3 regions of the Microbacterium sp. F2 genome follow, and region 2 is predicted to be linked to each of the others. Evidence: predicted binding sites of a transcription regulator. Region 2 holds the regulator's gene; each other region holds the start of a gene.

Region 1 (2,264 bases), on a different contig from region 2:
GTGACCTGATCGGATGCTTCGGTCTGACCGAACCGGATGCCGGCTCCGACCCCGCGAGCATGCGAACGCGAGCTCGCCGCGATGGCGAGGACTGGGTGCTCGAGGGCCGCAAGATGTGGATCACGAACGGGTCGGTCGCCGATGTCGCGATCGTCTGGGCGAACACCGATGGTGGCATCCGGGGGTTTGTCGTTCCGACGGACTCGGCGGGATTCTCGGCTCCCCAGATCCACCACAAGCTGTCGCTTCGGGCATCCGTGACCTCGGAACTCGTGCTCGACGCGGTGCGCCTGCCCGCGGATGCCGTGCTCCCCGAGGTGGTCGGGCTTCGCGGTCCGCTCAGCTGCCTCAACGAGGCGCGATACGGCATCACCTGGGGCGCGCTCGGTGCCGCGCGGTCGGCGCTGATCGCCGCGCTCACCTACGCGGGGGAGCGGATGCAGTTCGGCAAACCGATCGCGGCGTTTCAGCTCACGCAGCAGAAACTCGTCGACGCCGTCGTCGAGTATGAGAAGGGACTGCTGCTCGCGCTCCACCTCGCGCGTCGCAAGGATGCCGGCACGCTGACCCCGCAGCAGGTGAGCCTCGGCAAACTCAACAATGTGCGGGAGGCGCTGGAGATCTGCCGCACCGCCCGCACGATCCTTGGCGCAAACGGGATCTCACTCGAGTACCCCGTCATCCGGCACGCCGCGAACCTCGAGTCGGTTCTGACGTACGAGGGCACTGTCGAGATGCACACGCTCGTCCTCGGCCAGGCGATCACCGGCATCCCCGCCTTCCGCTGAGCGCAGGGATCCTGTTCGCCGAGAGCGAGTCATTTGCGCGCTCAGACAGCTGGCACTCGCATGTCGAGAGTGCTAATCTGAACTCAGTTGAGTCGAGGTGACTCAACTTCTAGAACTCGGTCGGATGCCGAATCCGACCCCGCTCATAAAGGAGACGAGATGGCAACCTATGACCCGCTCCGCGAGATGGAGCGATTCGCGAACGCACTCTTCGACGGCAACCGCCGCGGACCGCGTCAGATGCCGATGGACCTCTACCGTGACGGCGACCACTACGTGCTCTCCGCCGACCTTCCGGGGATCGACCCCGGTTCGGTCGACGTGGATGTCGACGGCCAGCTGCTCACGATCCGCGCCGAGCGCACGCTCACCTCGCAGGAGGGCGTCAAGTGGATCACGCGTGAGCGTGAGGCCGGCAGCTTCCTGCGCCAGCTGAGCCTCGGCCAGGGCGTCGACACCGAGGGCATCGCTGCCAGCTACGCGCACGGCGTGCTGACGGTCACGATTCCGGTGAGCCCCAAGGCCAAGCCGCGCAAGATCGACATCGCAACCGAGGCTCCGGCGACGATCACGGTCGACGAGTCCCACAGCGAGATCCAGGAGGCCGGCGCCAGCGCCTGACCTACTCTCCAGAAGCCCCCGGCCCGACAACGGACCGGGGGCTTCTGCGTGCTCGCGCGTGCGGCGGGATGAATAGTCCCCCGCCTCTAGGCTGGAGTGCGTGTCGACGACGACTCGTTTTTCCAGACAAGACTCTCGCAGTGAGATCACGGCTCCGGTCGAACTCACCCTTCCCGATGGGCGCCTGAACCCCGCCGCGGTCGGCTGGGCACGCTCCCCACTCATCCGGACTGACGGGATCGGGCCGCGACGGTCCTGGGGGCGCAACAAGCGGTGGGAGTACTGGAACATCATGACGCCGCGGTTCATCGTGGGCGTCACGGTGTCGTCCATCGACTACGCCGCGGTGCACGAGGTCTGGGTGTTCGATCGTGAGTCGAACGAGGCCGTCCATCGCGCGGCCACTGTCGTCCCCGCACGCGGCGTGAGCCTGCCCGGGTCGCTGGGACAGGGACCCGTTACGGCACGCGCCAAGGATCTTCGGATCGAGATCACCGAGGAGACAGGCGGCGTCCGGATGCGCGTCGAGGTCCCCCGCGCGTCCGTCGCTGTTTTCGCCGACAAGCCCGCCGGAAACGAGAGTCTCGCCGTCGTTGTGCCGTGGACCGACCGTCGATTTCAGTACACGGTCAAGGATGTCGCGCGTTGCGCGACCGGCACGATCGCCATCGACGGCGAGGTCTACGACCTGCCGGCGGGGGAGTCGTGGGCGGTGCTCGACCACGGTCGCGGGCGATGGCCCTACGACATCACCTGGAACTGGGGTGCGGGGTCTGGCCGCTACCGGGGCAGCGTGATCGGGATCCAGGTCGGCGGAAAGTGGACCGACGGCACCGGCGCCACCGAGAACGCGTT
Region 2 (2,264 bases):
GCGGACCTGAAGAAGACCTACCGCAAGCTCGCCCGCCAGTATCACCCGGACTCCAACGCCGGTGATGCGAAGGCTGAAGCGCGCTTCAAGGAGATCAGCGAAGCGTACGCGGTGCTTTCGGATCCCGAACAGCGCGAGGAGTACGACCAGATCCGCGCGATGGGCTCGGGCGCTCGCTTCACGGCGGGCGGTCAGGGCGCCGGCGGCTTCGAGGACGTCTTCAGCCGGTTCGGCCAGAGCCGCGGCGGCTACAGCTACCAGAGCGCCGACTTCGACGACATCTTCTCGATGTTCGGGCAGGGCGGTGGCAGCTCGTTCGGCTCCGGTCGGTTCGGGCAGGCATCCGGTGGATACCGCGGCTACGGTGGACCCACGCGTGGTGCCGATGTCACCGCGCGGACGACGATCGACTTCGTCACCGCGACCAAGGGCGAGACGATCACGTTGCAGTCCGAGGACGGGCAACCGTTCAAGGTGAAGATCCCAGCCGGCGTCGCCGACGGGCAGAAGATCCGGCTCCGCGGCCGCGGTCGACCCTCGCCGGATGGCGGGGAGAGCGGCGACATCGTCGTGCAGGTGACGGTGCGGCCGCATCCGGTGTTCACCCGCGACGGGCTGAACCTGCGGGTCGTCGTGCCGGTGACGTACACCGAGGCGGTCTTCGGCGCGACGATCGAGGTCCCCACCCTCGGCGGCGACCCCGTCAAGCTGCGCGTGGCCCCCGGCACGCCGTCGGGGCGCGTTCTGCGGGTCAAGGGCCGCGGCGTGCAGGCGCAGAAGGGCACCGGAGACCTCCTCGCCGAGGTGCAGATCGCGGTGCCGACACACGTCGACGGTGCCGCGCGGGAAGCGCTCGAGAAATACCGCGAGGCCGAGCCGAAAGAGAACCCGCGCGCCGAACTGCTCGCCCGCGCAGCAAGCTGACACGCCATCGAGGACATCCGGATGCACGAAGACGAGATTGACGACGAGGCCCCGATCCTGGCGATCGCGGCAGCGGCCGAGCTCGCCGGCATGCATCCGCAGACCCTGCGCCAGTACGACCGGCTCGGCCTGGTTGTACCGGGGCGCACGCAGGGCGGGTCGCGGCGGTATTCCATTCGCCATGTCGAGCAGCTGCGCGAGATCGCCCGGCTGTCGAGTGAGGGGATGAGCCTGCCGGCGATCGCGCGAATCCTCGAGCTCGAGAACCGGGTGCGCGAGCTCCACACGCGCGTGCGCGACCTCGAGGCCCGCGTCGAAGCGGAACTCGCCAGTAGGCCCGGCGCGCGGGTGTTCGCGGCAGGATCGAGCGGATCGGTCATCACCCTTCGCCACGGCCGCCGCGTCCGCCGCGCCACTGAGATCGTGTTGTGGCGCCCGCGTCACGCGCTGCCCCCGGCATCCGACACCCCGGAGGGTGAGGGCTGACTCACGCAGCGGCCGCTGCGCTACTCTCATGCCGTGACAGCGACACCACCGAGCGAAGTCCCCGCACCGCAGGCTGAGACGCGCCGCGCGCACCGCATCGTCGCGGCCGAGGGCTCGGGCCCCGACCAGGAGCGGACTCTCGAGTCGCTCAGTCTTGGCGTCGGAGCCGTTGCGTTCGTCCTTGTCGCGCTGGTCGCGCTGGTCGCGTTCCGGTTCGAGAGCGCGCCGATATCCGGCCCCGGCTCGGTGGGCCAGTTTTCCGCGATCGCCTCCGCGGTTGCGGGCATCCTCGCGTTCATCGCGGGCAGGTACGTCCTCCACCAGCGCCAGTCCGGCGCTCGCCGCCTCGGGGTGCTCGACTACCTGGATGCCGCAGCTCTTGCCTTTGCCCACGGGATCATCGCCCTGCTGTCGTGGACGCTGCTCGCGGTGATCCTCGAGGATGCGTTCATCGGCGCGGAAGTGTACGCGCTGCCGCTGCTTGCCCTCTCGGGTGCCGCAGCATCCGTGACCGCGTACCTGGTCTTCTACTCGGCCACGCACATGGACCTGTCGCTGCTCGCGCTGATTCTCGCGGTCTTCCTGGTCGAAGGGGTGCTGGCGGCGATGCTGACGGCCAGCGATCCGTACTGGTGGAAAGACAATCTCTCCGCGCTCGGGATGACGAACGACCTGTCGGCGATGACGTTCAACCTGACGCTCATCGTCGCAGGCTTCATCGTCACGACCCTTGCGAGGTACACGACCCGAGGCATCCCGAGCTCGCATGCGAACGGCATCCGGTGGGTGCGGCTGTGCCTCATCCTGGTCGGGATCTTCCTCGCCTTCGTCGGGGTCTTTCCGGTCGATCGGTT
Region 3 (2,264 bases), on a different contig from region 2:
GCAGCATCGCGGATGTCGGTATGGGCTGGCGTTGCCGCGCTGAGCGTTGCTCTGGTCGGGTGCGCCCCCGCGAGTGAGACCGACCCGACGCCTTCGGCATCCGTCTCGACCGCGCCGTCCCCGGATGCCACCTCCGACGGGCCACCGGTGACCGACCCGCCCGTGGACGAGATCGATCTCGACGCTCTCGTGTGCACCGATCTGCTCGATCTCGCCGTCGCACAGGCGCAGTTTGGTGCTGATGCGCAGTTCATCGCCGAGCTCGGGCCGGGGGAGTTCGCCGGCATCATGGCGGGCCCGATCGCCGAGAACGCGCTGAGCGAGGCGACACAGCAGATCGGGTGCATCTGGGGTATTCCGCAGAGCGACGGCGCCTTCACCGTCGTCGTCGCTGCGCTGCCGCAGGCATCCCGAGATACTCTCACCACTGCCCTCGGCTCCAGCGTCTTCACGGGCACGCTGATCGGTACCGCGCCGGCGTACACATGGGAGCGCGACGACGCCCTCGGTATGGTCACGACCGTCTACGCTTTTGCGTCGCCGCTCTGGGTGACGGTCACCGGTTCGGGTACAACGAGCTCGCAGACCGAGATCACCGGGGATGTGCTCAACCACCTCCGAACGATCTACCCCAGTCTCGGCAACTGAGCACTGACCGTTGCCGCCCCTGAGTGGCGGCCGCCGTCATCGGCATGACGCGGTGCAGCGGAAGCCGGCGGTAGGGCGACCGCGGCGGTACCGGAGCGCACCCGTGATGGAGGGCTCCGCAGGCGAACCCGGCCATCCCGAGCTCCCGCCCGCAGGCGAAGCCCTTCCCGAATCGACCGGGCGGTGATAAACTTGAGTCAGAACGGCTCAAGTTTGAGCCCACACAGATTTCGGCGGTCGGACCGCCACCACGTCGCCGCACAGGAGGCATCATGCAGACCACACCGATGGCTGACCAGGACGAGCAGCAGACTGCGCTCGAACAGTTCGGCATCAACCTCACCGACCGTGCCCGCCAGGGCAAACTCGACCCCGTCATCGGGCGGGATGCCGAGATCCGGCGTATCAGCCAGGTCCTGACCCGCCGCACCAAGAACAATCCCGTCCTCATCGGCGAACCGGGCGTCGGCAAGACTGCCGTCGTCGAGGGTCTCGCTCAACGCATTGTGGCGGGGGATGTTGCCGAGAGCCTCCGGGGCAAGGAGCTCATCGCGCTCGATATCTCGGCGCTGGTCGCCGGCGCCATGTACCGCGGGCAGTTCGAAGACCGTCTCAAGAAGGTGCTTAAGGAGATCACCGACTCCGAAGGTCAGATCATCACCTTCATCGACGAACTCCACGTGCTCATGGGCGCGGGCGGTGGCGAAGGATCGGTCGCGGCATCCAACATGCTCAAGCCGATGCTCGCTCGCGGTGAACTTCACATGATCGGGGCGACGACCCTCAACGAGTATCGCGAGTTCATCGAGAAGGATGCCGCGCTCGAGCGCCGCTTCCAGCAGGTCTACGTCGGCGAACCCAACGTCGAAGACACCGTCGCGATCCTCCGCGGCCTCAAGGAGCGCTATGAGGCACACCACAAGGTCGCGATCTCGGATAGCGCGCTGATCGCCGCGGCGGCGCTCTCGCACCGCTACATCCCGAGCAGGCAGCTGCCCGACAAGGCCATCGACCTCATCGACGAAGCGGCATCCCGGCTGCGGATGGAGATCGACTCGGCGCCGCTGGAGATCGACGAGCTGCGACGCCACGTCGACCGGCTGAAGCTCGAAGAGCTCGCGCTCAAGAAGGAGAAAGATGACGCGTCGCGCGAGCGCCTTGAGAAGCTGCGCGCGGACCTGAAGCGTGAGCAGGACAAGCTCTCGGAGCTGCAGGCGAAGTGGGAGACCGAACGGTCGATCCTCAACCGCGTCGGTGAGTTGAAGACGCGCCTGGATGCCGCGCGCATCGAAGCCGAGCGTGCACAGCGTGAGGGTGACCTCGAACGCGCATCGCGCTTGCTCTACGCCGAGATCCCGGCGCTGGAGCGCGGGATCATCGAAGCCGAGAGCATGGAGCCGAGCGAGGACCGCATGGTGAACGAGCAGGTCACCGAGGAGGACATCGCGGCTGTCATCGCCGGATGGACCGGTATTCCGGTAGGGCGTCTGTTGCAGGGCGAGAGTGAGAAGCTCGTGCATCTCGAGGCCGAGCTCGGCAAGCGCCTGATCGGGCAGAAGGAGGCGGTGAAGGCTGTCGCGGATGCCGTGCGCCGATCGCGCGCCGGGATCAGCGAC

The links. Region 2 encodes HspR, which represses chaperone genes until heat shock. Its sites were predicted from a motif close to AAGTTGAGTCNNNNNGACTCAACTT; they were not measured.
Region 1: ACQVDU_RS08830 (Hsp20/alpha crystallin family protein) is a predicted target of HspR. The motif match lies at 873-897, and genes of this name have one in related genera.
Region 3: ACQVDU_RS07775 (ATP-dependent Clp protease ATP-binding subunit) is a predicted target of HspR. The motif match lies at 838-862, and genes of this name have one in related genera.

The regions. Positions count from the first base shown of each region.
Region 1 covers NZ_JBNVBV010000003.1:231,387-233,650, forward strand. Annotated here, with positions in the region: gene ACQVDU_RS08825 (acyl-CoA dehydrogenase family protein) at 1-788, shown strand, start outside; gene ACQVDU_RS08830 (Hsp20/alpha crystallin family protein) at 948-1,409, shown strand; gene ACQVDU_RS08835 (DUF2804 domain-containing protein) at 1,510-2,264, shown strand, end outside.
Region 2 covers NZ_JBNVBV010000009.1:99,869-102,132, forward strand. Annotated here, with positions in the region: gene ACQVDU_RS14110 (DnaJ C-terminal domain-containing protein) at 1-924, shown strand, start outside; gene ACQVDU_RS14115 (heat shock protein transcriptional repressor HspR) at 946-1,410, shown strand; gene ACQVDU_RS14120 (DUF998 domain-containing protein) at 1,444-2,264, shown strand, end outside.
Region 3 covers NZ_JBNVBV010000003.1:11,119-13,382, forward strand. Annotated here, with positions in the region: gene ACQVDU_RS07770 (hypothetical protein) at 1-648, shown strand, start outside; gene ACQVDU_RS07775 (ATP-dependent Clp protease ATP-binding subunit) at 921-2,264, shown strand, end outside.